One region of the Sphingomonas sp. SORGH_AS_0870 genome, then DNA from elsewhere that is predicted to be linked to it. Evidence: riboswitches for the same ligand, from Rfam matches in the RefSeq annotation. Region 1 holds a riboswitch; each other region holds the start of a gene.
The links. A riboswitch is a leader RNA that binds a small molecule or an ion and turns the genes downstream of it on or off. The one in region 1 is predicted to bind cobalamin.

Region 1 (10,238 bases):
GCATGACGAGATGGAACGCCTCGCCGGTGTCGGTCCACTGGGCGAGCGCGGGCAGGAAGGCGGCCAGCACGGGCAGGAACAGGCAATGGATCAGGCACAGGGTCGATGCCGAGATGGCCAGACGGTCCACGCCCCAGCCGCCGCGATGATGCGGCGCTCCTCCCGGCATCGCGGCCAGCGCCGCTTCGTCGCCATCGTTGCGTTCGGTCATCATCCGGGCCTTTCCCATTCGCCCCCCGGTGGCGGCTAATGATATTATGTATCATGGATGGCAAGTGCTAAATCCGACGACCATGCCTTTAAATTGTATTCCGTATAATCTAGCATGGCGTGGTTTCAGAGGAGGAGGATGGGATATGGCGACGAAGCGACTGGCCCTGTGGGCAAGCCTGTCGGCCATGATGGCGAGCACCGCGCTGGCGCAAACCCCGGCTCCCCAACCGGCCCAACCCGTCCCGCCCCGCCCCGATTGGGAGAATCCCGCGATCGACCGGATCGGCGCGGAGCCGATGCACAGCAGTTTCGTCGGGTTCGAGACGCGGTCGGCGGCGCTGGCGGGCGATGTCGCCCGCTCGCGCTATCACCTGTCGCTCGACGGGACGTGGAAGGTGCACATGTCGCCCAATCCCGAGGCGCGCCCGATCGGCTTCGAGGACCCGGCGCGCGACGTATCGAGCTGGCACGACGTGGCGGTCCCCGGCATCCTCCAGGCGCAGGGGCTGAGCCGTCCGGTCTTCGTCGGCAGCGGCTATCCCTTTCCGCGCAACGAACCCTTTATCGAGCATCGGCTGAACGAGGTCGCCTCCTATCGCCGCGACTTCACCGTTCCGGCGCATTTCGCCGGACGCCGCCTGCTCCTCAACATCGGCGCGGCGGGGGCGGCCTATTATCTCTGGGTCAACGGCCAGAAGATCGGCTATTCGGAGGATTCCAAGCTCCCCGCCGAATTCGACATCAGCCGCGCCGCCCGGCCGGGCCGGAACACCATCGCGATCGAGCTCTACCGCCATTCGGACGGCAGCTACCTCGAGGATCAGGATTTCTGGCGGGTCAATGGGATCGAGCGGTCGATCACCCTCTATGCCGCGCCGCAGACGCATATCCGCGATCTGGCGATCGATGCCGGGCTGACCCATGACTATCGCGACGGGACGCTGTCGGCCGCGATCGACCTGGCGGGCGCGGCGCAGGCGACCTCGGTGCGCGCCACGCTGCTCGACGGCAAGCGGGTCGTGCTGACCCGGACCGCGCCGCCGACCGGCACGGCCGCGACGATCGCCGCCGAGGTTCCGGCGGTGAAGACGTGGAGCGCCGAGGACCCCAACCTCTACACGCTGCTGGTCGAACTGCTCGACGCGAAGGGCAAGCTGATCGAGGCGACCAGCCGCCGCATCGGCTTTCGCACCGTCGAGGTCGCGGGCGGCGAGGTGCGGGTCAACGGCAAGCGAATCATGATCCGCGGCGTCAACCGCCACGAGCATGACCCCCACACCTTCCGCGTCGTCTCCGAAGAGACGATGCGCAAGGATATCGAGCTGATGAAGGCCGCCAATATCAACGCGGTCCGCACCTCGCACTATCCCAATGATCCGCGCTGGTACGACCTGGCCGACGAATATGGCCTCTACGTGATGGACGAGGCCAATATCGAGAGCCACGGTTACTTGAGCCTCACCCAGGAAAAGGGCGATCCGACGCTGAACCTGGGCCACAAGCCCGAATGGGCGGCGGCGCATCTCGACCGGGTGCAACGCATGGTCGAGCGCGATCGCAACCACCCCTCGATCATCTTCTGGTCGCTGGGCAATGAAAGCGGCGTCGGCCCCAATTTCGAGGCGGCGGCGAAATGGATTCGCAAGCACGACAAGACCCGGCTGATCAACTTCCTGGGTTACAGCATGAGCGGCTGGCGGCATCCGACCAATGCCTATGTCGACATCTTCGCGCCCATGTACGACGATGTCGAGAAGCTGGCCGACTATGCCCAGCGGCCCGAATTCACCCAGCCGCTGATCCTGTGCGAATATGCCCATGCGATGGGCAACAGCCTGGGCGACTTCCAGGGCTATTGGGACGTGTTCCGCAAATATCCCAAGCTCCAGGGTGGCTTCGTCTGGGACTGGGTCGACCAGACGATGATCCTGAAGGACAAGGACGGCCGCCCCTATTGGGGGCAGGGCCTGGACTATGATCCCGATCCCAAGGATGCCGGGCTGCACGGCGACGACAGCCCGGTCGGCGACGGCGTGATCCAGTCGGACCGGACCCCCGACCCCGAATATTACGAGATGGCGCATGTCCAGTCGCCGATCCATTTCACCCACAAGGACGGCGGGTGGCAGGTGGTCAACCGCCACGACCATATCGACCTGTCGCGCTTCACGCTGGACTGGACGGTGCTGGAGAATGGCGTCGAGACGGCCCGCGGCAGCATCGCCACCCCGTCCGTGGCGGCGGGAGCGAGCGCGCCCCTGTCCTTCACCCTGCCCGCGCCCAGGGATGCCTCGGCCGAGCGTTCGCTGATCCTGCGCGCGCGGACCAGGGCGGGGGCGATCCCGCCGCTGCCCGCGGGCCATGTCGTCGGCTGGGACCAGTTCGCGCTGACCGGCCCGGTCTTCGCCGCCGTACCCGCCGGGTCGGTCGCGCCGCAGGAGAGCGCCGATGCGATGACGCTGGCGGCGGGCGATGCCGTGCTGGAGATCGACCGGACGACCGGGCTCGTCCGCCGTTATGCGCGGGGCGGCAAGACGCTGCTGACCGGCGGCACCCCCGATTTTACCCGCGCGCCGACCGACAATGACGTGGGCGCGGGCGTGCCCAAGAGCCATGCGATGTGGCAATATTTCTCCGAGCATCGCCGCCTCGACGCGATCCGGCGCGAGGGCGATGCCATCGTCGTGGATCACGACATGGGCGTCGGATCGGTCAAGATGCAGACCCGCTGGACCATGGCGCCGGACGGCAATGCGGCGGCGACCGTCCGCTTCACGCCGCTGCGCGCAACGCTGCCCGATCCCTTGCGCGTCGGCCTCGCCTTCGCGACGCCGGGGCAGCAATTCACCCAGGTCAGCTGGTTCGGGCGCGGCCCGTGGGAAAGCTATGCCGACCGCAAGACCGGCGCGATGATCGCCCGCTGGAGCGGGGCGCTGGCCGACCAGTATCACGACTATGCCCGGCCGCAGGAGAGCGGCAACAAGACCGATGTGCGCTGGGTGCAACTCACCGGCACCGGGGTCGGGCTCCGCGTGACGGGGGCGCAGCCGCTTTCGGTCAACGCCCTGCCCTTCCCCTATGCCGACCTGGCGATGAAGCCGCCGTCCCAGGCGCACAGCTCGGACATCCGCCCGCATGGCGACGGCACGCTGTTGATCGACGCCGCGCAGGTCGGGGTCGGCGGCGATACCGGCTGGAGCCTCGATGGCCGGGCGCACATGCCGTACCGCATTCCGCTCCAGCCCCTGACCTACAGCTTCACCATCGGAGCGGCCCGTTGAAGACCCTGCTGACCCTTTCGCTGTTGCTCGCCGCCGGTCCGGTCGCCGCGCAGGGCGTGCCCGACCGTATCGCCCAGTCGCTGGCCCTTCGCGAGCAATGGCAATGGCTGACCCGCGACATCGCCTCCCCCGCCGAGTGGGACGCGGACGGACGGCATTTCCATTATCGCAAGACGGTGGCGGGCGGCTTCGCCTTCGTCGATGTGGACGCGACCAGCCGCGCCAAGGCGCCCGCCTTCGACGCCGCCGCGCTCGCCCCCGCATTGGCCAGGGTCATGGGCAAGCCGATCGCACCGCTCCGCCTGCCCTTCGATCATTTCGCCTATACGCCCGATCGTTCGGCAATCACCTTCAGCATCGGCTATGAGGACGGCGTCACCTATCGCTGCGTCCTCGCCCGGCCCGCCTGCACCGTCGTCCCGCCGGAAAACCCCGGCCGCCCGCGCGGCTTCGGCGTGGTGCGCGACCTGCGCGTGCCCGCCGACAACCATCCCCGCCTCTCGCCCGACGGCAGGCTGGAGGCGCTGGTCCTCGACGACAATCTGGTCGTGCGCGAGGCGGGGGGCGGCAAGGAATTGTGGCGGTCCCAGGACGGCAGCCCCGCCAATTTCTACGATCCCGAGACGATCGCCTGGAGCCCGGACGGCCAGCATGTCGCGCTCCAGCGCGTCCGCCCCGGCTATCCCCGCATGGTCACCCGCGTCCTCGCCGCGCCACCGGGCAAGGTCCAGCCCGAGGTCGTCCAGCAACTCTATCCCAAGCCCGGCGACGCGGTGGACCAGGAGGCACCCGTCCTGTTCCGCGTCGCCGACGGCAAGCGGACCGAGATCGACCCGTCGCTGTTCGCAAATGCCTATACCCTGTCGGCCCCGGCCTGGCGGGCCGATGGCAGGAGCTTCGCCTTCGACGATCTGAAGCGCGGCTTCGGCGAGGCGAAGATCATCGCGGTCGATGCCGACACCGGCAAGGCGCATGCCGCCGTGACCGAAACCGCGAAGACCTTCGTCTTTCGCGACCGCATCTGGTCGCACGACGTGAAGGATATGGGCCGCGAGATTCTCTGGGCGTCGGAGCGGGACGGCTGGCGGCATCTCTATATGATCGACGGCACGACCGGCCGGATCGTTCGCCAGATCACCAAGGGCCAATGGATCGTCCGCGACATCGCCAAGGTCGATGACGACAAGCGCCAGATCTGGTTCTCGGCCAGCGGCTTCGTGCCCGGCGAAGACCCTTATTATAAGCAATGGTTCCGGGTCGATTTCGACGGCCGTAACCTGACCCGGCTGACCCAGGAGAATGCGACGCACGAGGTCCGCTTCTCCCCCGACATGACGACCTATGTGGACGTCTATTCGCGCACCGACCTGCCGGAGACGATGGAACTGCACGACGCGCGCGACGGCCGCCTGATCCAGACGCTGGAGAAAGGCGACATCACCGCGCTGACCGCCGCCGGGTTCCGCCCGCCGGAGCGCTTCACCGCCAAGGGCCGCGACGGCCGGACCGATATTTACGGCCTAGTCGTCCGCCCGCACGATTACGACCCGGGCAAACGCTATCCGGTGATCGAGAACATCTATGCCGGGCCGCATGACAGCTTCGTGCCCAAGGCCTTCTGGCCGTTCGGCGGCTTTTCGGGCGGCGACAAGGTCATGGGGATGCAGCAGCTCGCCGATCTGGGCTTCATCGTGGTGATGATCGACGGCATGGGCACCGCCAACCGCTCCAAGGCGTTCCACGACGTCGCCTGGAAGAACCTGGCCGATAGCGGCTTTCCCGACCGGATCGCCTGGATGAAGGCGCTGGCGGCGAAGGACCCCGCCGTCGATCTTTCCCGCGTCGGCATCTATGGCGGCTCGGCGGGCGGGCAGAGCACGCTGAACGCGCTGTTGTTCCACCCCGATTTCTACAAGGCCGGGGTCGCCTATGCCGGGTGTTTCGACAACCGGATGGACAAGATCGACTGGAACGAACAATGGCTCGGCTATCCGGTCGACCAGAGCTATCTGGACGCGTCGGGCGTGGTCCATGCGCACCAGTTGCAGGGCAAGCTGATGCTGGTCGTCGGCGAACAGGACTCCAATGTCGATCCCGCCAGCACGACCCAGGTGGTCGATGCGCTGATCAAGGCGGACAAGGATTTCGACCTGCTGGTCATCCCCGGCGGCGAGCATACCGCCGGGCGCAGCACCGGCCCGGTGGCCTATGCGATGCGACGGCAATATGCCTTTTTCCTGAAGGCCTTGCGCGGGGAGGAGTGAATTCCTCCCCTGCAAGGGGAGGGGGACCAGCGAAGCTGGTGGAGGGGTGTCCCCCTATCCAGAGTGCGACACCCCTCCGTCAGGCCTTACGGCCTGCCACCTCCCCTAGACATTCAGCAATGCCTTTCCTTCCCTCGCCCCTCGCAGAGGGGAGAGGGTTGCGCAGACTTGGTCTTTGCGAGAGCAAAGGCTTAGTCGGAGCTGGGTGAGGGGTGGGCGCTCGCGAAGCGAGCGCGCGAGCCTTTCGGCTCGCTCAACCCCTCACCCAAGCTGCGCTAGCCAGCAGGCTGGCAAGCTTCGCTAACCCTCTCCCCTGTCCAGGGGAGAGGGGAAGAAGACGCAATTCCGAATGTCGATCCCCCTGGCAGGGGAGGAATTAGCGGTGTTGCCTCCCGCCCTCCCCGCGCCTATCGCTCCGCCCGCGACAGGTTCCCCTCGGGGATGAAAAGGGAATGGGGTGCAACGCCCCGGCTGCCCCTGCAACTGTAAGCGGCGAGCCATCCGCCATCACGCCATTGGGGTTCGCCCCCGAGAAGGCGGCGGACCGGCACCGACCCGCGAGCCAGGAGACCTGCCCGTCGCGGTCGTCTTTCGGCCGGTCAAGGTGTACCGGGCGGACGGGGCTATCCCCTCGCGCGACGACAGCGCCTTTGTGGAGACATGCCCCGATGACCGAGCCCTGTTCATGCTGAAACCCGCCGCGAACGGCCCCGCCGTGGTCGCCTGCAACACCTGTCGCCTGTCCGACGACGCGCGCGAGGACGCCGAAGGGCGGCGCGGCGGCGCGCTGCTGGTCGAGGCGTTGCGCGCGGTGAAAGCCTCCGACCCGGCCTATGCGGATGTGGCGGTCGAGGAGATGCCCTGCCTCTTTGCCTGCCAGTCCTTCTGCACGGTCCATCTTCGCTGCCCCGGCAAGGTCGGCTATGTGATGGGCAAATTCGCCCCGGACGAGGAGGCCGCGCGCGCGATCCTGGACTATGCGCGCGCCTATGCCGACAGCGACTGGGGACAGGTGCCGTACAAGCAATGGCCGCAAGGGGTGAAGGGCCATTTCCTGACCCGCACGCCGCCCGAGGGATTCATCGTCGAATGACCGCTTTCCCGACCATCGCCAGCTTCGAGACGACCCTGGCCGTGTTGCCCGCGCCGGATACCGGCGCGCGCGACGCCGCCGCGCGGCGGCAGGGACAGCTGACCAAGCCGCCGGGCTCGCTCGGGCGGCTGGAGGACATCGCGATCTTTCTGGCCGGATGGCAGGGGCGCGAGCGGCCCCGGATCGATCGCGGGCGCGCGGTGATCTTCGCGGGCAATCACGGCGTGGTCGCACGCGGGGTCAGCGCCTTTCCGGCGGAAGTGACTGCGCAGATGGTCGCCAATTTCGCCGCCGGGGGCGCCGCGATCAACGCGCTGGCCGCCGCCGCCGGGCTGGAGCTGTCGGTCGTGCCGCTCGACCTCGACCGGCCGACGGTCGACTTCACCACCGGCCCGGCGATGAGCGAGGCGGAATGCCTGGCCGCGCTGTCGGCGGGGGCGGCGGCGGTCGGCGATGCCGACCTGCTGGTGCTGGGCGAGATGGGGATCGGCAACACGACCCCCGCCGCCGCGCTGGCCGCCGCCAGTTTCGGGGGCGATCCCGCCGACTGGGTCGGTCCCGGCACCGGGGTGGATGCACGCGGCCTGTCGCGCAAGGCGGCGGTGGTGGCCGAGGGGCTGGCGCTGCACCACGAGCATCTGACCAGCGCGTTCGAGCTGCTGCGCCGTCTGGGCGGGCGGGAGATCGCGGCGATGGCGGGCGCGATCCTGACGGCACGTACCCGCGGCGTACCGGTGGTGCTGGACGGCTTCATCGGCACCGCCGCGATCGCGCCGCTGGCACTGGTCAATCCCGCGATCACCGCCCATTGCCTGGCGGGCCATTGCTCGGCGGAGCCTGGCCATATTCGGCTGCTCGACCGGCTGGACCTTGTGCCGATCCTGTCGCTGAACATGCGGCTGGGCGAAGCGAGCGGCGCGGCGGTGGCGGTCCAGGTCATCCGCGCGGCGCTGGCGGCGCATGACGGCATGGCGACCTTTGCCGAGGCGGGCGTGGCGAGCGCGTGAGCGCGTTTCGCCTGCATCTGCTTCGGCATGGCGAGCCCGAGGCGGCGGGGCGAATGCTGGGGCGCACCGACAGCCCGGCGACGGTCGAGGGCATCGCCGCCTGCGCCGCGCGCGGACGCGATCTGGCGGTGACCCGGCGGATCAGTTCGCACCTGTCGCGCGCGCGCGCCTGTGTCGAGGCGATCGGGCCCGCCACGGTCGATCCCCGCTGGCGCGAACTGGATTTCGGCGACTGGGACGGGCTGGCGCCCGAAGCGATCGACCGGACCGCGCTCGGCCGGTTCTGGGACGATCCCGATGCCGCCCCTCCGCCGGGCGGGGAGCGCTGGTCCGATCTGGTCGCGCGCGTCGCGGCGGCCATCGCCGAGCTGCCGCCCGAACCGACGCTGGTCGTCACCCATGGCGGCGCGATGCGCGCGGCGCTGCATATCCTGTGCGGGTTCGACCGCCGCACCGTCTGGGCCTTTGCGCTGCCCTATGCCAGCCTGTTGACGCTGGAGGTGTGGGACGGCCGCCCCCGCGCGGCGCAGGTGACGGGTCTGGTCACGGCATGAAAGCGCTGATCCTCGCGCTCGGTTTCCTGACCCGCCTGCCCATGCCGCGCGTCGCAGCGGACGAGGCGGATTTCGCGGCGGCGATCCGGCTCTATCCGGTCGCCGGACTGGTCGTCGGGGCGATCGTCGCGGCGGCCGCCTGGCTGGGCGCGCGGTTCGATCCCTGGGCGGGGGCGCTGGCGGGGCTGGCGGCCTGGGTCTGGGTGACGGGGGCGCTGCATCTCGACGGGCTGGCGGACCTGGCCGATGGGCTGGGCGCGGCGCATGGCGACCGGTCGCGGCTGCTGGCGGTGATGGCCGAGCCGCAGATCGGCAGCTTCGGCGTCGTGGCGCTCGCCATGCAGCTTCTCGCCAAGCTGGTGCTGCTCCACGCAATGCCCGCCCGCGCCTGGCCGATGCTCGCGCTGATCCCGGCGGCGGCGCGGGTCGGTCCGCTGGTCTGGGCGCGCGTCCTGCCGCCGTTGCGCCCCGGCGGGCTGGGGGCGATGGTGGCGCGCGCGGTGCGGCCGTTCGACATGATCGCCTGGCTGATGGCGGCGGTCCTATTGGGTCTGGCCTGTCCGCCCATCGCCGTCACGCCGCTGCTGATCCTGCCGCTGTCGTTCTGGTTCCGGCAAAGGCTGGGCGGCGTGACCGGCGATGTGCACGGCGCCGGGATCGAGCTGACCGAGACCGGCCTGCTGATCGTCGCCCTCCTCTATCTGGCGGCCTGAGCGATCCGCAACAGCGCGTCGCAATCGACATGCGCCTCCAGCACGGCGGCGATGGCGTCGAGCGCGGCGTTTACATCGGCGCGGTGATCGGGCCCCGCCCCCGCCACGCCGATCCGCGCCAGCCACGCCGCGCGCTGCCCCGCCTCGCCCAGCAGGCCATGGACATAGCTGCCCGCGACCAGCCCGTCGGCGCTCATCGCACCCTCCGCCCGGCCATCGGCGAGGTGCCCGACGGGACGTGTGGCATCCGGCCCCTCAGTCCGGCCAAGGTGAATCTCATAACCGGAAAAGACCGCGCCCAGCGCCTCGCCCGTTACCGGCCGCACCGTCTTTTCGCCGGTCAGCACCGTCTCGACATCCAGCAGCCCCAGCCCCGCGACGCTGCCCGCCGGGCCCTCGACGCCATCCGGATCGGCCACCCGCCGCCCGAGCATCTGATAGCCGCCGCACAGGCCCAGCACCGGCCGCCCGCGCCGATGATGCGCGGCGATGTCGATATCCCACCCCTGCGCGCGGACGAAGGCCAGATCGGCGATGGTCGTCTTCGATCCCGCCAGCACGATCATCGCGGCATCGGGAATCGGCTGGCCGGGGCGGACCATGACCAGATCGACCTGGGGTTCGAGGCGCAGCGGATCGAGATCGTCGAAATTGGCGATGCGCGGGGTGATCGGACAGGCGATGACCACCCGCCCCCCAGCCCCGGCGGCGGGCCGCTCCAGCGCCACCGCATCCTCGCTCGGCAGGCGGCGCGCGTCCGCCAGCCACGGGATCAGCCCCAGCGAATGCCAGCCGGTATGCCCGGCGATCAGCGCCATGCCATCGGCGAACAGCGCCGGGTCGCCGCGAAACTTGTTGACCAGAAAGCCCCGGATCATCGCGGCATCGGCCGGGTCGATCACCGCCCTGGTGCCGACCAGCGACGCGATCACCCCGCCCCGGTCAATGTCTCCGGCCAGCACCACCGGCACGTTCGCCGCGCGCGCAAAGCCCATATTGGCGATATCGCCGCTGCGCAGATTGACCTCTGCGGGCGACCCCGCACCCTCGACGATGACGAGGTCGCATTCCGCCTCCAACCGGCGATAGCATTCCACCACCTCGGGGAGCAGC
Region 2 (10,238 bases), 640 kb from region 1:
ACTGCGCGCCCTTTTCGGCCTCCCAGCCCTGCTGGTGTTCTATCAAGGCTGCCGCCTGACCGGCGGCGTTGAGCTGCCAGCCGTCGCCTGCCGCGACGACCGTGCCGGTCTCCGGATGCACGCGGTTGGCCGCGACATGCACATGATAGTGTCGGGTATTGCTATGGGCGGCGTAGATCGCCTGATGCTCTTCCAAGTTCAGGACACGCATGAGCAGCGTGACCGCTTCGTCGACCTGTTCCGGCGTCGGGTGTTCGTTCTCACCCCAGCTGATGACGTAGTGCTCGATAGGGTCAGTGCCGCCGGCACGCGTGATCTGTGCCAGCATCTCGATCTGCGCGCGTTCGAATTGCGGGGTGACGTTGCGGTAGCCGATGAGGTCGACCTTCTCGCCACCATGCGCCTGGTCGGTGACATAGCCGAGCAGCGCATGGTCGGCGTGGTCAGCAAGGCCGAGAACCTCCAGCGTGGCTGGGTCGGCATCGCGCAGATAGTCAGAGAGCGCGATGAAATGCGCGCGCACCTGTGCCACGGTGGTATGCTCCACCTGCTTCTTGAGGGCGCGCGCTGTGGCGCGGCGCTGCTGGCGATTGCGGTGGCTGATTGCGACGACAATCATCGCAGCTCCGTCCTTGCCAGCAGATGGAGCGCTTCGATCAGCGCCTCAAGGTGGCGGACGAGCGCATGGTCCACCACCTTGCCGTTCTTCACCGCGGTACGGCATGCCGCCAGCGTGGCGAGGCTTTGTGCCATGAGCGGCTCGTAGGGGCGCAGCACGACCCCCTGGCGTAGCACCGCCGCGCGGATGAAGGCCGCACGGCTTAGCCCCGAGGCTGCGACTGCCAGTTCGAACTGCGCGAGCTGCGCTGCGTCGAGCTTGGTCGAAATCGCTTGCGATCCGCGGTCCGGCGTTGGTTCATCGACGCCCATCGCAGCCTCCGGCTGCCGAGGGTGTGACAAGCGGAGCGCGGAACACCCGCATGGCCCGGTTTACCGGGCCCATCCTGCCCTCTCTACCCCCTACTTCCGTTCTGACCCTCTGGTCACCCCGGTTGTGCTGACGCTGCAGGACACGAACGTGTGGCCGGGACACGAGCGAGGCCAATGTTGATGTCGACGTCGGGTCACTTGCCTGACGCCGGATTGGAGGAGATGCCCCGCGGCTATGGAGCGTGATCATGCTATCAACGTCTCATAACGGGCATCGCTGGCTTGAAACCGCTTTGCCGCCGCCAGGAGGTCGCAGTCGTTGCTAGCGGATCTGATGGACGCAAGCGAGTCGACGAATTCTTCCCAGCAATCGACTACTTCGTCAGTCAGTCGATGTGCTGGCACATTTCGGGGCAACGGCTGGGAAGGTGCTGCCCGCGTGACCTGTTCGAGCACGGGGAGTGCGGCATCGAAGCCGAGCCAGCGTGCGAAGCCGCCGGACGTGGCAAAGTGCAGCAAGTGTGCGGCCCACGCTCCACGCAGTCGCTCGTAGCCAGGGAAGCCATCGCGGATGAGATCGGCGGGGAGCCAGCCACGTCCGAGCGGGATGTTGAGAACCGTCGGTGTCAGATGGGGCACCTCGTGGCGCGGCAGCGCGGCGAGTGCCGGTGGCAGGTCATCGAAGTCACCCGTGCCGTCGACGTTCTGCTGGACGATGTGAATGTCGAGCAGATCGCCAAACACGTCGATCGCCTTTGTTAAGTCATCGGTGATGTTGCTCTTGTTCGGGATCTGGGACACCAGCATCGCCGCATTGCCATCCCGACCTCCGAGGCGAGCCACCAGCTTCATCAGCGGTACGAACGTTCGCTCATTCGTTAGCTCATTGGCACCGACGTCGAATAGGACGAGGTCGAATGTTGCGCACTGATTGAAGAGCGCCGACACCTGGATACCCTCCACGAGGGGAATGACCTGCACGTCGGGGCGCTGCACGCGGTGCGAGATCGCGCTGGTGCCGGTCGCGTCCGCATCGATGATGCCGACGCGCAATCCGGCGAGCAGCGCGAGTGAGGCGGTTGCAAGCAGCACGCTCGTCTTGGCGCTGCCACCGGCCTTGCTACCGCTGGCCAGAAGCATCGGCCGGTCGGCGTGCTTTCGCAGCCGCATGGGATCGTTGCTCATGCCTGCTGCCTCGGCGGGGTGGCCCGCATGCGGCCCATGCGTGCGAGCAGATCAGGATCCGTCGCCTCATCGTCATCAACGCGGCCGGACGGCAGCGAAGGTACTGGCACTGCAACCGTCGTGCTCACGGCCGGGGAAGGAGATACAGTGGATGGTACGGGGTCGAGCACCTTGCGGCGCGGTGCTGGGGCAGGCGACGGGCTTGCCTTCGAGCGGTCATCCAGATGCGGCTGCGCAAGCCGCTTGATTGTGCGGGTGAAGGTCGCACCACATGCCGCTGCGTCCTGCTCCGCGATAAGCGCGAGCAAGTCGCTGGGCTTGAGATGCGGTAGCTCGAGGCGCGCCTTGACGTACTCACCGAGCCAGTAGGCGGCGCGGTCGCTCTGGTTCATCGGCGCGCGCGCGGCGGGAAAGCGCTCGGTGGCGAGTTGCGTCAGGCGGCCGTCGAGCACAAGCGGCGGCAGCGGACGTGCGACGGTGGAGGGGCGGCGGCTCATGCGTGGCCTCCCTCAACCGGATCACGGCGAGTCGTGATCGACATTGGGCGGGGCAGCGCACCGCGCACATGCACGACTAGGTCACGGACAATGCAGGACATAAAAAAGCTCCTTGGTCGGACGTCAGACAGCTGACAGAGGTCAGCGGTGGAGGAGCGGGAGCGCGCCCCTGGTCTGTATCATGCGTCCGTCTCGTGCCGCTGCGGTGCCCGTGCCGTCAGTTTCCGGACCACCGGTCCGGTACGATGCCTGCATCCGCAGCTGTAAGCCACATGACAGTCATCGCGCACACATCCCAACATCGGGGGATGCATGTTCCTCATATGTCCATGCGCTCGCGAGGTCAAGCGCGTGGCGCGTTTCTGTTGGGACCCGGCGGCGCTGTGAACCGCTGAACGCCACGCCAGTGCAGCTGACGTACCTTTTCAAAGTTACGACGTCCGCACAGGGAGACGATGCCTTCGCTGCGCTCATCGTCAGCAGCATTCCAAGCCCGTCCGGTGTGCGTCCGCGTGGTCTGGAACGCCCGCGACGTGAGTGGCGATCTGCAAGGGGCGGCGGCTCGTCTCCTCGCGATCTGGCTTCATCGGCCGTTGCAGATACGCGCAACGGCCGATGAAGCCAGGGGCACGGAGCGAGAAAGCGATGTTTGATTCGGGTAATCGGGCTGGCGCTGTCATCCGGATAAATTGAGATGCCCTCATCCATCTGAATAGAGTTGGGGATGGGGTCGATCTCAAAGGAAAGACCGACCCCGAGGGTCAGAGTCGATGCCGATCTTGCCGAAAAGTTGGGATGGATGGACAAGAAGGTATCGATTCGCGCAATGATCCGACGCGGCACGCAGCAAGTGACAACTTGGTTCTACAGCGGTCAAATCCTGCCCCCGCAACCATCACAACAACATCATCCCATACGAGACCGCCACGGCATAGCCGAAGGCGGATTGGCGCGTTCACGCCTTAGCGACGACGCCCGCCACCCCTCGGCGGTAGCGCCGCTGGCGGATCCTGGCTCTCCGCCAATTCCACCACCTCGAATCTGTAGCCCACCCAGCCGCGCTTGCGTGCCGCTTCCGCCAGCGACGCGTCGTGCGCCATGGCTTCTTTGCGTGATTTCGCGTGACCCCAGAACACCTCCGTCCGGCCGCCGCCCAGATCGGCGACGATCCGCCAGTAATGGGTGAACGGGGCAGAGGTCGGACCGATGGTCTTCACATAGCCGTCGGGCATCGTTGCGGTCAGATAGCGGGTCTTGCGGGCCATGGACGCGGGATAGCGCAAAGCCGTTCCTGGGGGCAGATGCTTGACCCGCCCCGCCGATTGCCGCAATCAGAACGCGGCCGGAATATTCCGGTCGTGATCGCGCCGGTTTCCCCGAACAGGGGAATTAAAAGGGAACGCGGTGAGGGCGGGTGACCGCCCAAATCCGAGGCTGTCCCTGCAACTGTAAGCGGTGAGCGGACATGCAGGGACCGGTGTCGAGCCGGTCCAGCCACTGGGGCAACCTGGGAAGGCGCATGGTTCGCGATGACCCGTGAGCCAGGAGACCTGCCGGCGTCAGGTCGCTCATGCCGGGCCCAGGGGATGGCCATGGCTAGGTCTTTTCCGACGAGCGACGCCAATGGTGGCGGAGGCGCATGGGTGGCCATGTCGAGTGCGGAAAGGCGTCCAGCGCGCATGGCATCCGGCCGTTCGAGGCGAACGGAAGGTCTCGGCTTGTTCGCGACAAGACGCTATGAGCAAATAATGTTATATCATCACATATCATCAAGCCGTGGTCTCATCCTTGTGGGTGGGGCCCTGTGGTCCTGCATGGCGATGCCCGCCTGGGCGCAGCAGGGGGGTATGCCGACCGGCACCGACGCCACGATATTGGTCGTCGGCACGCGCGACAAACCGGCGATGGACCGGCCCAATGCCACGGGCAGCCGATTGGGGCTGACCCCGCTCGAAACCCCCGCCAGCATCACCTCGCTCGACGGCGACCTGGTGCGCGCGCGGGGCGACCAGTCGATCGTCGAGGCCGAGACACGCGCCCCCGGACTGTCGAGCGTCGCCAATCCCGGCAATGGCGGCACCGCCCTGGCGGCGCGTGGCTTTTCCGGACAGGGCTCGGTCCTGCAACTGATCGACGGGGTCCGGCTGTTCCCGGCAGCGGGGACGATCACCTTTCCAACCGATCCCTGGATGGTCGAGCGGATCGACGTGCTGAGCGGCCCGGCGTCGGTGCTCTATGGCCAGGGCGCGCTGGGCGGCGCGGTCAATGTGGTGATGCGCAAGCCCACCGCCCGGACCGAGGGACAGGCCGAGATCGGCTATGGTGCGCAGGACAGCGTCCGGCTGGCGGCCGGGATCGGCGGTCCGGCAGGGGCCACGCTGGGCTATCGGCTGGATGCCAGCTATCGCCGCTCCGACGGTTATGTCGACCGGGGGGATTCGCGCAGCTTCGCGCTGTCGGGCACGGTGAAATGGACCCCCTCGCCACGACTGGCGGTGACGATCCGCGGCGATCATGGCGACCAGCGGCCGATCGGCTATTTCGGGACGCCGCTGATTGACGGGCGGCTCGACCCGGCGATCCGGACGCGCAACTATAATGTCGGGGACGGGCGGATGCGGTTTCGCGACGACCGTGCCTCGGTACAGGTCGACTGGACGCCGAGCGCGGCGGTCAGCGTCTCCAACATCGCCTATTATCTGACCAGCGACCGATTCTGGCGCAATCTGGAGAGCTATTGCTGGGTCGGTGCCAGGGGCGCGTGCGCCAACGGGGAGAGCGGTACGCCCGGTACGATCCGGCGGAGTGACAATTACGGCATCCGTCACGACCAGACCCAATGGGGCGACCAGGCGAGCGTGACGCTGCGTACGCCGCTGGCGCAGGGCATTGCCAATGCGCTGGTCGTCGGGGTCGACGCCAATCTGGTGCGCTTCACCCATGAGAACGACTTCGGATCGGATGCGCAGGTCGATGCGGTCGATCCCTTCGCCTTCGATCCCGGCCGCTTTCTGGATACGCAGGGAATCGCGCCGCGATACCGCACCCGCACCGTCGCGCTGGCGGTGTTTGCCGAGGATCGGGTGTCGCTGGGCCAGAAATGGTCGGTGGTCGGCGGTTTCCGTTACGAGGAGGATCAGGTCCGCCGCTGGGCGATCGCCTATCCGGGCGGCACGCGGACCGATCGCTTCGCCTTTGAAAAGACCTTCCGCAACGCGACCTGGCGGGCGGGCATCGTGTATCAGCCGAGGCCGACCCTGTCGCTCTATGGCCAATATGCCACCGGCGTCGATCCGCTGGCCACGCTGACCACCGTGTCGAGCGGGCAGGTGCAGTTCGGCAATGCGAAGGGCAATCAGGTCGAGTTGGGCGCCAAGTGGCTGTTCCTGGGCGGGCGCGGCACCGCGACGCTGGCGGCCTATCGCATCGTCAAGACGGGGCTGCTGGCGCAGCGCACCCTCTCCAGCCCGGTCGAGCAGGTCGGCCAGCGCTCGGCGCAAGGGGTGGAGGCGGCGGTCTCGGTCGATCTGCCCCAGGGGTTCGGGATCGACGCCAATGCGACGATGCTGGATGCGCGGTTCGACGATTTCCGTTCGGGCGGCGCGGACTATAGCGGCCGGACGCCGCCCAATGTGCCCGAGGCGCTGGGCAATCTCTGGCTGCGCTGGGATGCCACGGCCCGCATGCAGGCACGGGGCGGGGCTGCGCTATGTCGGGCGGCGCTTCTCCGACAATGCCGATGCGTTTCGCATCCCCGGCTATGCGACGGTGGACGCCACCCTGTCCTATGCGCTGAGCCCGCGCATGGCGGTCGACCTGCGCGTCTATAACCTGTTCGGCAAGGCCTATGCGGTCACCGCCTATGGCGATCAGCAATGGATATTGGGGCGTCCGCGCTCGCTGGACCTGGGCCTTCGTGCGACGTTCTGACGCATCATGGGGAAGGGCGGCCGTCCGGTTCGCCTTTCTCGTCCATCGCTGGGCCGGGATCGCCGCCTGCCTGTTCTTCGCGATGTGGTTCGCCTCCGGGCTGGTGATGATCTACGTCCCCTATCCCGCGCTGACCCCTGCCCAGATGGCGGCCGGGGTGGAGCCGATCGACTGGGGCGGGGTCGAGCGGCCGCCGCCGGACGGTGCGACCGCGCGGCGGATCACGCTGGAGATGCGCGACGGCGTACCGGTCTGGCGGATCGAAGGGGCGGGGGGCGAGACGCAGGTCCGCTCCGCCCGGACGGGGGCTCGCGTCGCGCCGGTCGATGCCGCCTATGCCCGCCGGGTCGCGGCGCGGTTCGCGGGGGCGCCGGTCGTCGCGGTTGCGCCCATCGGGCATGACCAGTGGACCGTGGCGGGCGGCTTCGACCGGCACCGCCCGTTGTGGAAGGCGACGCTGGCCGATGCCGCCGGGACCGAGCTCTATGTCTCCAGCCTGACCGGCCAGCCGGTGCAGCGGACGACGCGGACGCAGCGCATCTGGAACTGGCTGGGGTCGGTGCCGCACTGGCTCTATCCGACGATCCTGCGCCGCGACGGCGGGCTGTGGCGGCAGGTGGTGATGTGGGTGTCGGGGCCGTGCATCGCGGTCGCGCTGACCGGGATGTGGATCGGCATCCTGCGCATGCGGCTGGGGCGGCGTCGCTATCGCGGCGGGCGGGTGACGCCCTATCGCGGCTGGATGGTCTGGCATCATGTCAGCGGGCTGCTGGGCGGCGTGCTGCTGACCGGCTGGATCGTCAGCGGCTGGCTGTCGGTCGATCCGGGACGCGTCTTTGCCGGGGGCACCGCGCCGGTGGCGGCGATGCGCGCCTATGCCGGGCAGGCGGGCGAGCCGGTGGCGCTCGACCGGCTCGCGGCCATGGCGGGCCCGGCGCGTAGCGTCGTGTGGAGCGGCGATGGCGGATGGCGGCGTATCGCGATCGACCCGGCCGGACCGCATCCGCGCTGGCTCGAGCAGGCGACGCTGGCCCCGGCCGCGCCGATCGATCGACCGGACGCCGCCGCCATGCTGGTGCCCGGCGGGCATGTGACGGGGGTGGCGCGGCTGGAGCGGCCCGATTTCTACTGGGCCAATCCCGCCCGGCTGCCGGTGGTGCGGATGCGGTTCGACGATGGTGCGGCGACCTGGCTCTATCTCGACCCGATGAGCGGGGCGGTGGTCGAGCGGCAGGACCGCGTCCGGCGGGCCTATCGCTGGGCCTATACGCTGCTTCACACCTGGGACTGGCCGTGGCTGACCGCGTGGCGGCCCGGCTGGACGGCGTGGATGTGGCTCTGGTCGATCGCCGGGCTGATCCTGTCGGTCAGCGGCGTCGTGGTCGGGTGGCGGCGACTGAGCCGTCCTGCGTCGCGCGGGCGGGTGAAAACATCGCCATCGGGGTTGGCGTAACCATGCCCGGCCGCTTAGATGGGCGGCATGTGGCAACTCTATCAATTCCCGCTCTGTCCCTTTTCGCGCAAGGTCCGGCTGCTGCTGGGCGAGAAGGGCGTCGGATATGAGTTGGTCCGCGAGTCGCCGTGGCAGCGGCGCGACGAGTTCCTCGACATGAACCCCGCCGGGCAGACCCCGGTGATGGTTGACGAGGAGCGCGGCGTGCTGCTGGTCGATTCCATGGCGATCTCGGAATATTTCGAGGAGACGGTCGAAAAGTCGGCGATGATCAACGGCACCGCCGTCGGCCGGGCCGAGATCCGGCGTCTGGTGACGTGGTTCGACACGCATTTCTATCAGGACGTGACCGGCCCCCTGCTCCACGAACGCATGGTCAAGCGCGTCGCGCGCACCGGCAGCCCCGATGCCAAGGGCCTGCGCGAGGCGATGAAGGCGGCGGTCGGCCATCTCGACTATACCGATTATCTGCTCGACCATCGCAACTGGCTGGGCGGCGCGACGATGAGCCTGGCCGACCTCGCCGCCGCCGCGCAGATCTCGGTCGCCGATTATCTGGGCGGCATCGACTGGAAGGGGCATGAGCAGACCGCGCGCTGGTATCGCGGGCTGAAGAGCCGCCCCTCCTTCCGCCCGCTGCTGTCCGAGCGGATGGAGATGGTCACGCCGCCGTCGCATTACGACAATGTCGACTTCTGACGCGCCCGCACCCCGGATCGGGATCGAGGATTTCCTGGCGGTCGACATCCGCGTCGGCACCGTCATCGCCGCCGAGCCCTTTCCGGAGGCGCGCAAGCCCGCGATCAAGCTGACCATCGACTTCGGTCCCGTCATCGGGGTCAAGCGATCCTCGGCGCAGATCACGCGGCATTACACGCCCGAGACGCTGGTCGGACGGCAGGTGGCGGCGGTGGTCAATTTCCCCCCGCGCCAGATCGGGCCGATGATGTCCGAGGTGCTGACCCTGGGCTTTCCCGATGCGGAGGGGCAGGTGGTGCTGATCGGGCCGGATCAGGCGGTGCCCGATGGGGGGCGGTTGTTCTGAGGGTTTCCCTTGGCCTTCGACTACGCTCAGGCTGAACGGGGTGGGGGCCGGGCCTGAATACAACAGCCGTTCGGGCTGAGCGAAGTCGAAGCCCACGCCCCAGCACTGTTAGCCTTAACATTACCCCTTGCACCCCACGCCCCGAAGCGTACCATCCTCGTCCGACCGTAGGGACATAACCCACGGAGGACAGGAGGGGATATGAAGTCCAAACGCTGGGCCCGCCATGCGCTGGCCGCTTTGCTAACGCTCTCGCTGGCGGCACCCGCCCTCGCGCAGAGCGACAAGATGGTGCCGATCGCCATCCCCGCTCAGCCGGGTGCCATTCCACTGAACACCGGCCCCTTGCCCGGCGCGAAGAACAAGGAAAGCTGGCACAGCCAATATGACAGCGTCTTCGCGCGCAACGTGACGCAAGCGACGCTGACCCCCTTCCTCCCCGATCCCGCCAAGGCGACCGGCGCGGCGGTGATCGTCGCGCCCGGTGGCGGCTTCCGCACGCTGTCGATGCAGAATGAGGGCTGGGACGTCGCCAAGGCGCTGGCCGATCGCGGCATCGCCGCCTTCGTCCTGAAATACCGGCTGAACCAGACGCCCGCCGATATGGGCGAATTCGAAAAGTCGATGGCGGCGATGTTCTCCAGCGTGGCGCGACCCGCCGCGCGGCCCAACCCCGAAGAGGCGCTGAAGGGCCTGGCCCCCCAGATCGCCGACTCGCGCGCCGCCTTCGCCCTGGTCCGCCAGCGCGCGAACGAGTGGATGGTCGACCCCAACCGGATCGGCATGGTCGGCTTTTCGGCGGGTGCGATGCTGACCGTCGCGACGGTGCTCGACGGACAGGCCAGGCCCGCCTTTGTCGGTGACATCTATGGCCCGCTCCAGCCGATGACGGTCCCCGCTGACGCGCCGCCGATGTTCGCCGCGATCGCCGCCGACGATCCGCTGTTCGCGGGCAAGGGCTTCGGCCTGATCGACCAGTGGCTGGCGGCGAAGAAGCCGGTCGAGTTCCACCTCTATGGCCAGGGCGGGCACGGCTTCGGCATGTATCCGAAGAAGACGACCAGCACCGGCTGGTTCGACGCCTTCTATCGGTGGATCGTGATGGAGGGATTTTTGAAAGCAAAGACGCAATAAATTCCTCCCCTGCAAGGGGAGGTGGCAGTCCAAAGGACTGACGGAGGGGTGTCCCCGCCAGCGA
Region 3 (10,238 bases), 1.9 Mb from region 1:
GCGCGAGCAGCGCCAGGATGGCCGCGGTCGACGGCATGATGATGACCTGCTCGGGGTCGGCCAGCACGGCCCGCGCCCGCGTGACATGATCGACGATTGCTTGCCGCAGTGCCGGCAGGCCGTTCTCATCGCGGTAGCCGAGGTCATGGATATGCAGATGGCGCGCACGGGCGCTGAGGCAGCGGGACCAGACCTCGTGCGGGAAACTGTCGAGATCGGGCAGGCCCGGCCGGAACGGGAGGAACCGTTCCGGCTCCGGTTCCGGCGGTGATAATCGCGGCAGCGGCGCTGCACGTGCACCGTCGGGAGCCGGCGGCAGGTCGGCCACCCGCATCGCCGACCCCGCCCGCCCGGTCACGAAGCCCTCGGCACGCAGCAGCTCATAGCCCGCCACGACCGTCGATCGCGCCACCCCCAGCATCGCCGCCAGCGCGCGAGAGGACGGCAGGCGCTCGCCTGCCACGAGCTGCCCCGCCAAAACCCGGTCGCGGATGGCGTCATGGATCTGTCGTTCGAGATACCCGGCGCGGCGATCGATCAGGATCCAGGTGGCAGGATGTGTGGCGGCCATGTCCCTTTCAACTGGACTGCCGATCTTTGCGCAAGTGGCATTATGCAGCAATCCGCTTTCCTGACATGGCGGCCCCGCAACAGGCAAGGGGGCCACATGACACCGACCGATCATTCATCCGACAAGGACGCCTATCCGATCACCGAACGCAGCCGGGTGCGGCGTGGGCATCGCCGCGCGGACTATGCCACCGGCACGGTCCATGCGGTGCTCGACGCCGCGCCGCTTTGCCATGTCGGCTATGTCATCGATGGCGAGCCCTATGTCACGCCGACCATCCACTGGCGCGAGGGGGAGCGGATCTATTGGCACGGCTCGGCGGCCAGCCGCTTCCTGCGTCAGGCCGAGGGACAGCGCGTCTGCCTGACCGTCAGCCATATGGACGGCTATGTGCTGGCGCGGTCGGCGTTTAATCATTCGGTCAACTACCGCTCGGCGATGGTCTTTGGCATCGCGCGGGTCGTCGAGGAACCCGACGCGATCGCCGACGCGCTGCGGCGGTTCACCGACGGCTTGTTCCCTGGTCGCTGGGAGACATTGCGGCCGATGACCACGCAGGAACTGAAGGCAACCAGTGTCCTGTACCTCGATATTGAGGAAGCCAGCGTGAAGGCACGGGCCGAGCCGCCCAGTGACGGTGACGAGGCAGCGCACCCGGTCTGGGCCGGGGTGTTGCCGATCCGCAGCACCTTCGCCGCACCCGAACCCGCCCCCGAACTGGGCGGGGATATCGCTTTCCCCGCAGGCCTGTCCGCCCTGCTCGCATCGGGGCGGCTGCGGTGACCGCCGGCCCCGCGCCGGATCGGACCGACGACCTGCCGCTCGGTGCCGTCGTCACCGGTGCGGCTCCGCCATTGCCGGGGTTCGATATCCATGCCGGTCGCGCCGTTACGCTCGAACCGCTCGGGATGGCGCACGCGGCCGATCTCTGGCGTGTCGCGCAAGGAGCGGATCGCTCCTTCACCTATCTGCGCTATGGGCCGTTCGCGACGGAGGAGGCGTTCGCCGCGCATGTCGCGGGATTGTCCGGGATCGGCCGGCAACCCTTCTTCGCCGTGATCCCGCGAGCCAGCGGAACGGCTGCGGGCTGGGCCTCCTTCTGTGATATCGCGCCGGACGATGCTGCCATCGAGATCGGCAGCATCTGGTTCTCACCCGTCCTGCAACGCACCCGCGCCGCGACCGAAGCAATATTCCTGATGATGAACCATGCCTACGCGCTCGGCTATCACCGGGTCGTCTGGCGCTGCAACGCCCTGAACGCAGCGTCTATCCGCGCTGCCAGCCGCTTCGGTTTCACCCATGAAGGGACATGGCGGTGCGACGGGATCGTGAAGGGCCGTCGTCGTGATACCGCATGGTTCTCCCTCCTGGCGCCTGAGTGGCCTGCACAACGTGATCGTTTCAAGGCCTGGCTCGACGACGACAATTTTGACGAGAATGGCGTCGCCAGGAAGCCGCTTTGAGGGTGATCCGGCCTACCGGTGCTTTTCATTGGAGCGGCGGCCAGCATAGCAGAGGCATTCCTGTTGGGATGGTGAAATGGGAGTTTATCCAGTGCCCCAACATCCTGTTTGATAGGTGTTTTGGGACAAAGTGGTAGGTGATTGTCCGCCAATGTCGATCGCCCGATAGGGCAGCTATGGGCAATCTTGCAGGTGCCACAGGTAGGCGCTTCTCGCCAGCCTGGGACCCATCCCGCGCTGGCGATCCAACCGCCGTGATCAGCTGAGTATCTCTCGACGTACGATTTCCGCGCCAGCACCCAGCGCCTTCAGCTTGCCCCGTGCGACGTTGCGCGCCAGCGGCGCCATCCCGCAATTGGTCGCGGGCAAGAGCTTGTCGGCATCGACGAAGCGCAGCGCTTTGCGCAGCGTGTCGGCGACCTGTTCCGGTGTCTCGATCGTGTCCGTCGCGACGTCGATCGCACCAACCATCACCTTCTTGCCCCGGATCAGTTCGATCAGGTCCATCGGCACGTGCGAGTTCTGGCATTCGAGCGAGATGATATCAATCTTCGACCTCTGGAGGTTGGGGAAGGTCTCCTCATACTGGCGCCATTCGGAACCCAGAGTCTTCTTCCAGTCGGTATTGGCCTTGATGCCATAGCCATAGCAGATGTGGACAGCGGTCTCGGCCTTCAGCCCTTCGGCCGCGCGCTCCAGCGTGGCGATGCCCCAGTCGTTCGCTTCGTCGAAGAATACGTTGAAGGCGGGTTCGTCGAACTGGATGATGTCGACGCCAGCCGCTTCCAGCTCGCGGGCTTCCGCATTGAGGATGCGGGCGAACTCCCATGCCAGCTTCTGCCGGCTCTGGTAATGGGCGTCGTACAGGGTGTCGATCATCGTCATCGGCCCGGGCAGCGTCCACTTGATCGGCTGATCGGTCTGGGCGCGCAGGAAACGGGCGTCATCGACGAACACCGACGTCGGCCGCGAGACGGCGCCGACGACCGTCGGCACGCTGGCGTCATAGCGGTTGCGGATGCGCACCGTCTCGCGCTTCTCGAAATCGACGCCGTCCAGATGCTCGATGAACGTCGTGACGAAGTGTTGGCGGGTCTGCTCGCCGTCCCCCAGGATGTCGATGCCGGCCTGCCGCTGATCGTCGACTGCCAGGCGCAGCGCATCCTGCTTGCCCGCGACCAGTTCCTCGCCCTCCAGCTTCCACGGCGACCACAGGGTCTCAGGCTGGGCCAGCCAGAATGGCTTGGGCAGACTGCCTGCGGTCGTCGTCGGCAACAATGTCGTCATGATGCAAATACCTGTCGTGTGGGTAGGGATCAGAGTCCGCAGGTCGCGGACCAGCGCTGAAGCGCGGGCCAATGCGGCTTGATGAAATGCTCTTCGGCGAATTTGCCCTGCTCGACGGCGAGGCGGCTGCGTTCCTCGCGATCGTAGACGATGCGGGTCAGCGAATAGTCCTGATACCTCAGGCTCGGCTGATAATGCTCCGCCGCGACCGAGTTCGCGTTGTAGATTTCCGGGCGATAGATCTTCTGGAACGTCTCCATCGTCGCGATGGTGCTGGCGAGTTCGAGGTTGGTGTAGTCGCTGACCAGATCGCCGATGTGGTAGAAGGCGAACGGCGCGACGCTGTGTGGCGGCATGAAATATCGCACCTTCATGCCCATCTTCGCAAAATACTGATCCGTGGATGAGAATTTGTCGTTGCGATACTCGACGCCCAGGATCGGGTGTACGTTGGCGGTCCGGCGATAGACCCCCTTGCTCGATACGCTGAGGCAGATGACCGGGGGTTTGCGGAAGTGGTCGCGGTAGGCGCTCGATCCAAGGAAATGCTTGAACAGGTTGCCATGCAGATCGCCGAACCCCTCCGGCGCGCCGCCACCCCCGGCCTTCAGGTGATCGGGCAGGACGACGCTGAAGTCGTAATCGCGAATATAGGACGAGAAGTTGTTGCCGATCATGCCATCGCTGCGCTCGCCGCTGATCCGGTCGGTCACGGTGGTGTGCAGGATTTCGATCAGCGGAAACGCTTCGTCGTCCGCGCCGTCCCCGAGCGTGAGCGCGGCCGAGACGATTGTCAGCTCCAGCGTATAGCGATCGCCCCTGGGGTTATCCCAGTGCATCAGCGCGTTGAAGCGGTGGTCGATCATCACCAGCGTGTTGCGCAGATTCTTCTGGCGGCTGTCCCCACGCGCGAGATTGGCGAAGTTGGTGGTGATGCGCGTGTTGTCGGCGGGACGATAATCCTCGTCGAACGGGATATGGCTGATCGAGAATGTGAACCCGCTATTCGTCATGACTCACCCAGGTTTTGCGGGCGGGAGGTCAGGCGAAAGCGCGCGAGGCGTGAACAGGCCCGGATGGCGGCAAGCCACGGACCGTCGCATCAAGCGCGATCCACCGGAGGAACCCCCGTCCGAGGAACGTTATGGCGTCGAAGGCAGGTCTCCTGGCTCACGGGTCAACGCGGTGGCTCCGGCCTTCCCAGGCTCCTTGCGGGAACCCAGTGACACGAAATGGAGCCGCCACTCGCCGCTTACAGTTGCGGGGGCAGCGCCGGATTCTGCCCCAAAGGACACCACCGGCTTCCCGTCTTAGCCCCATCGCCACGCCTGGGATGGGGAACCTCGACATAGTCGTTGAACACCATCAGTCCGATGGAGTCAACGACCATATAAAGATATCTTTATATCTTGATCCCGTTCGAGGCGCCGTCGTGATCGTGTGACGTCGGTCACGCCATGCGCTGTCGGCCCCCTGATCTTGACCTGAAGGGACGTTTTCTGCGACCCCGGCACGGTCAAGGTTCCTTCGCCGGATGGCCGAAGCCTAAGACGGGAAATCGGTTCGATGCCGATGCTGCCCCCGCAACTGTAAGCGGCGAATAGAAATGCCCTCGTGTGTCACTGGCGCCTGGGTGCCGGGAAGGCCGGGGTTTCATGACGACCTGCAAGCCAGGAGACCTGCCTTCGACGCCATAGCGACCACCGGCGGGGTGCCCGGTCTGGCCGCTGCGTTGCTGCGGGAAGAGGTACACCTCTCCCGTTGGCCGCTGGCGTCTGGATGCCCTCGCGAATGATTGAGGATCAGGATGTCACAGGAATACCGCAGCACCCCCATCCAGCTGATCGACATGGTCTTTCCCGGCGATGCTAATCACCACGGTACATTATTCGGTGGGGTGGCTTTGGAGCACATGGACAAAATCGCCTTCCTTGCAGCGTCTCGTCACGGCCGTGCTGCCTTCGTCACCGCGTTGTCGGAAAAAAATTGATTTCGCAGCGCCAGCCAAGATCGGAGACATGGTGGAGGTGACGGGCCGTGTCGTGGGGGCGGCCGGAAATCGCTCGACGTCGAGGTCGAACTGATCGCGGAGGCACCGGTATCAGGCCTACGACGGCTATGTACCCGTGGTCGGTTCACGCTCATTGCCGTCGGAAGCGAAGACCCTCTGCCCCCGATTGGTGAGACGGTTCCGAGAGATGCGGCGCAGCCGTTGCGAATGGTCGACATGATCTTCCCGAACCAGACCAACCATTGCGGCACCCTCTATGGCGGCGACGCGCTTTGCATGATGGGCACTTCGGCCGCGAAGTCAGCGTCACGCCCGAAGATCACCGGATCGAGCCCATGCGAGATTGCGATCGCGGCCTTGGTGTCCGATCCCAAGGTCCCGGTCACCGTGGCACCGAGGCGCTTGGCCCAGAGGGTGGCGAACGCCCCTATCCGCGTCGATCCTTCGCCGTCGGGGAGCGGCGGCGGCAGTTTGACGGTCAACCACGCCGCCACCCACACCAACCCCAGCGCGCCTGCGACGAGGAACGCCGCCTGCCACCCGAATGCGACCGCGAGCGCCGGGATCGCCAGCGGGGTGATGAGCGCACCAATATTAGGCGCGGTATCACCGATGCCGAGCGCGATTGGCCGGTCCTTCTGTTCGAATAGGTGGCAGCGGACTTGACCGCAGCCGGTGTCCCGATCGATTCCGCCGCGCCAAGTATGACTCCGGCTCCGATGAAGCCGGACACAGTCGCGTCGGCTCTCTACCGCAAGCGTGCAACAGCCCCTCCATGAAGAGGCTTACTCTACCCCACAACGGGTGAGCCATATCCGCTCGAAACCGGCCGAGTGACAGCAATCCCTTTTATTCCTACTTGATAGATATGATTTGTTCCGGGAAGCCGGCCGGCGACCTAAGCTTGCCTGGTTCGCGAGGCACTCAGACGGGGCCGCGACGGTCATGCATCGGTCCGGGGAGAGGGCCGCCGCGCCAGATCAGAATCATAGGGGGAACGGGTCATGCCGAACCGATTGCGGCCGCGCGCCGTACGACACGAACGACGTTCGCATCGGGGTGCGATCGCCGTGCTGGCGGGTATCGCCATGCTGGCAACCGTCCCGTCGCCGACGTTCGCGTCCGAACCGGACGCCGACCCGTCGCTCGAGCAGGTGCTGGCCCGCCGACGTGCGGCGCAGGCAAGCCCCGATGTGGAGCAGGTCATCGAAACGCGGGCCACGGCGGAAAGCCGTTCGGGCGTACGACGCCTGCGGATCGGCGATTTCCAGTATTTGAGTGATAGCGACCGCGGCTATGCCGGCTATGATCTGGGCGCGGGATCGTGGGACACGTTCGCGGCGGTGTTGGCCAGCGCGCTGGCCGACGAATTCGCGACCCAGGCAGCACGGCGCAAGCTGCCCGTCGACGCGATCGACATCGTCCTGACCAGTCACCCAGACGCCCCCGAAATCGCCCGCACGCGCAAGGTGTCCTATCCCCGCAACCTTGCCTACACCGCCTATATCGCGTCGTCGGCCAGCGACGCCGACCTCGAATCGCTGCGGCAGGATGTTGAACGCGCATCGCCGGTGCTGGCCGCCGTGCGCGATCCGCAGGCGATCGCCCACGGTCCGGTCGGATTGACCGTCAGCGCGGCGCAACCCGATGCCGGTGCGCCGCCCGGACTGCGCGATTTCCTGGTCGAAAAGCGCCAGGCGATCGCGCGACTGGCGCAGGCCTCCGCCGCCGGCACCGCCGCGCCGCCGACCGGGCTGCGCGCCCATGCCCGTATCGAACCGCACAGCGGCCTGCGCACCACCCGGACCGGCAAGGGCAATTACCATATCCTGCACGACAGCCGGGCGGACCGCGCGGGTAACGGCCTCGCCCCGACGGTCGAAGAGCATCTGGTCGGCGTGCTCGCGACCTGCATGACCCATATCTTCGAGATCGAGGCCGCGAAACGCAACATCGTGCTGGATGGCCTGGAAGTGCGCACCCGCGCGGTCCTGCCGCCGCGCGGCGACGGGGCGACGGCGGCCCGGTTCCGCGACATCGCCTATACTGTGGCGATCGCATCGCCCGAACCGGCCGCGCGGATCGATGGATTGCGCGACGCAGTCGAGGCGTCCTGCCCGATCTACAACCTGTTGCGCGATCCGCAGTCGATCGCCGGCCGGATCGTACGCGGCCGGTACGAATCGCAGATGGCTACCGCGGCGCGCTGAAGCGCCGGCGCGGCGCACGTCCGCGATCTGCACCGCAGACGGTGCCGACATCACATCTTATCCTTGGGGGGAATCATGAAGAACTGCGCCTTTTTGCTGGCGGCGACCGCATTCCTAGCCGCACCGTCCGCCTTTGCCGAACCGCTCGATGGCACACCGCCGCGCACCGACGCCGCGAAGACGGAGGAAGCGAAGGAAAGTCCCGACAGCGACATCGTCGTTAACGGCCGCAAGCAGCAGAAGGAAATCAGCGGCGGCGCGCTCGGCACCCGCTCGAACCTCGAAACGCCGTTCTCGATCACCAGCGTCGACAGCGACGATATCGAGAAACTGCGCGCGCTGACCACCGCCGACTATTTCGTCGGTGATGCCAGCGTGACCCGCGACGGCGGCAGCCGCTACAATATCCATTCGCAATGGGTGACGGTACGCGGCGCGGCGGTACGGACCCAACTCTACAACGGCGTACCGCTGCGGGACTCGCAGGGCGCCGACACCCCACCCGAATTCCTCGAACAGGTGCAGTTGCTCAAGGGTGCCGGCAGCTTCATCTATGGCTATGCCGCCCCCGGCGGCGTCATCAATTTCGTCACCAAGAAGCCGACCGAGACGCTGCTCGCAAATATCAGCGTTGGGTGGCAGTCGGCGGCGCTGTTCCGGCAGCATGTCGATATCGGCGACACGGTCGGGCCAGTCGGGTTCCGGCTAAACGCGGTCCAGGAGTTCGGCCGGACCTATGCGGACAGTGAGATTTTGCGTCAGGGCGCGGCGATCGGGCTGCGCGTCGACCTCTCGCCCGATATCGCTTGGCGCACCGATGCGTTTTATCAACGGAACCAGATCGACGGCGCCGAACCCAGCTTCGTGGTCGGCGGCAATGCCAACCCGGCGGTGCCGACCTATCGCGACCGGGTGGTGCCTGCCCCGGTCAGCGGGCGGACGCGCTTCGCCTCGCGCGATACCTATACCGACGGGCGCCTGTATTCCGCGATCACCAGCCTGACGTGGCAGGTCAACCCCGACTGGTATGTCCGGCTGACCGGCGGACAGGTCGGCAACGACCACCGGCTGCCCTATGAACGCATCATGCTGCTCAACCAGGCGGGGGATTATTCGCTGCGCCTGTTCAACGGGCGCAACGTTTATCGCAACCGACTGGGTTCGGTGTTCGTCGAGGGGAAGTTCGCTACCTTCGGCCTCGCGCACCAGCTCAACCTCGGGCTCGACTGGCGCGACAGCCTCGGCCGTCATGCCGAAAATCTTGCGACCTTTCAGGCGGGCAGCAACATCTTCCGCCCCGTCCTCGCCCGCTGGACCTATGACGATCGCCGCGACCTCGAAATCCGGCCGCTGGGCTGGAACGAGGAGAAATCGGCGTTCGTCAGCGACACGATCACCATCGCCGACACGGTGTCGGTCATCGCCGGCGCGCGCTACACCGACTATCATTCGCGTGCATGGGCGTGGCGCAGCCAGCAACGTACCAGCGACTATCGCACCGACGGCGTCACGCCGACCTTCGCACTGCTCTATCGCCCCAGTTCGGCGCTGACCTTCTACGGCAGCTATATCCAGGCGCTGTCCGAAGGGACGATCGTCAGCAACCTGTACGACAATGTCGGCGACATCCTGCCCGCGCTGGCCAGTCGCCAGTATGAAGTCGGCGCCAAATGGGAATGGGACCGGTTCTCCGGCGCCGTCGCGCTGTTCCGGCTCGACCGCGGGGCGAACTTCGTTACCGACGACAACCGGCTCGTGCAGGACGGCATCGAACGCTATCAGGGGATCGAGGTGTCGGCGCGGGTCGTGCCCGTCCCCACCGTATCCCTCGGCGCATCGACGACCTTCGTCGACGGCACGCATGAACGGGCCACCAATCGCTGGCTGGTCGGACGGCAACTGCACGGCGTCGCGCGGGTAACGGCGGTGTTCGATGCATCCTACGACCCCGCCTTCTTGGCCGGCGTCGGCCTCAGGGCGCTGGTCCGCTATCAGGGCAAGGCCGCAATCTTCAACAACCAGCCCCGCGACTGGACCGTCTATACCCCCGGGGTCTGGCTGGCGACGTTGGGCGGCGACTATCGCTTCCAGCTCGGCGGGCGCGAACTTACGCTGCGCGGACAGGTTCAGAACCTGTTCGACACCCGCTACTGGAACAGCGGTACCAGCACCTGCTGCTATTCGCTGTCGCCGGGGCAACCGCGCACCGCCAGCATCGACCTGAAGGTTTCGCTATGACCCGGCATGACAAGGAGGCCCGCATGTCCCCGCGCTACTGGACGTATCTTACCGCCGCCGCGCTGCTCGTGCTTTCGGGTTGTGGCGAAGAGGACCGGTCGTCCCCACCACCGAAGACAGCCACCGCCGCCACCGAGATCGCGTGGCGCCACGGCGACGTCGCAGATGCGTTTGCGGAGGCGAGCGAACAGAACAAGCCGGTGCTGCTCTATTGGGGGGCGGTGTGGTGTCCGCCTTGCAATCAGTTAAAGGCCGGATTGTTCCGCAACCCAGACTTCATCAGCAGGACACGCGACGTCATCCCCGTCTATCTGGACGGCGATACGCCCGGAGCGCAGGCATGGGGCGAACGGTTCGGCGTCACCGGCTATCCGACACTAATACTGCTGCGTCCCGATCGGAGCGAAGTGACGCGGCTGTCGGGCACCGGCGATAGCGCACAGGTCGCGTCGGCA

Region 2: linked by a shared signal. The riboswitch ahead of QE363_RS19415 (TonB-dependent receptor) and the one ahead of QE363_RS16460 (DUF1636 domain-containing protein) in region 1 are both predicted to bind cobalamin.
Region 3: linked by a shared signal. The riboswitch ahead of QE363_RS08260 (hotdog domain-containing protein) and the one ahead of QE363_RS16460 (DUF1636 domain-containing protein) in region 1 are both predicted to bind cobalamin.

Annotation. Positions count from the first base shown of each region.
Region 1 covers NZ_JAVIYW010000002.1:3,546,723-3,556,960, forward strand. Annotated here, with positions in the region: gene QE363_RS16445 (MerC domain-containing protein) at 1-214, opposite strand, end outside; gene QE363_RS16450 (glycoside hydrolase family 2 TIM barrel-domain containing protein) at 357-3,494, shown strand; gene QE363_RS16455 (DPP IV N-terminal domain-containing protein) at 3,491-5,758, shown strand; cobalamin riboswitch at 6,168-6,352, shown strand; gene QE363_RS16460 (DUF1636 domain-containing protein) at 6,444-6,851, shown strand; gene cobT (nicotinate-nucleotide--dimethylbenzimidazole phosphoribosyltransferase) at 6,848-7,858, shown strand; gene QE363_RS16470 (histidine phosphatase family protein) at 7,855-8,412, shown strand; gene cobS (adenosylcobinamide-GDP ribazoletransferase) at 8,409-9,125, shown strand; gene QE363_RS16480 (cobyric acid synthase) at 9,110-10,238, opposite strand, start outside.
Region 2 covers NZ_JAVIYW010000002.1:4,188,594-4,198,831, reverse strand. Annotated here, with positions in the region: gene QE363_RS19440 (relaxase/mobilization nuclease domain-containing protein) at 1-619, opposite strand, end outside; gene QE363_RS19435 (hypothetical protein) at 616-930, opposite strand; gene QE363_RS19430 (hypothetical protein) at 1,177-2,115, opposite strand; gene QE363_RS19425 (hypothetical protein) at 2,112-2,612, opposite strand; gene QE363_RS19420 (hypothetical protein) at 3,575-3,877, opposite strand; cobalamin riboswitch at 3,964-4,185, shown strand; gene QE363_RS19415 (TonB-dependent receptor) at 4,427-6,442, shown strand; gene QE363_RS19410 (TonB-dependent receptor) at 6,363-6,542, shown strand; gene QE363_RS19405 (PepSY domain-containing protein) at 6,529-7,995, shown strand; gene QE363_RS19400 (glutathione S-transferase family protein) at 8,023-8,694, shown strand; gene QE363_RS19395 (tRNA-binding protein) at 8,681-9,040, shown strand; gene QE363_RS19390 (alpha/beta hydrolase) at 9,242-10,174, shown strand.
Region 3 covers NZ_JAVIYW010000002.1:1,673,952-1,684,189, reverse strand. Annotated here, with positions in the region: gene QE363_RS08285 (PLP-dependent aminotransferase family protein) at 1-571, opposite strand, end outside; gene QE363_RS08280 (pyridoxamine 5'-phosphate oxidase family protein) at 668-1,354, shown strand; gene QE363_RS08275 (GNAT family protein) at 1,351-2,037, shown strand; gene QE363_RS08270 (methionine synthase) at 2,296-3,324, opposite strand; gene QE363_RS08265 (putative oxygenase MesX) at 3,354-4,337, opposite strand; cobalamin riboswitch at 4,462-4,685, opposite strand; cobalamin riboswitch at 4,827-5,026, shown strand; gene QE363_RS08260 (hotdog domain-containing protein) at 5,132-5,314, shown strand; gene QE363_RS08255 (hypothetical protein) at 5,590-5,817, opposite strand; partial or broken gene QE363_RS08250 (hypothetical protein) at 5,827-5,949, opposite strand; gene QE363_RS08245 (OsmC family protein) at 6,340-7,545, shown strand; gene QE363_RS08240 (TonB-dependent receptor) at 7,621-9,783, shown strand; gene QE363_RS08235 (thioredoxin family protein) at 9,780-10,238, shown strand, end outside.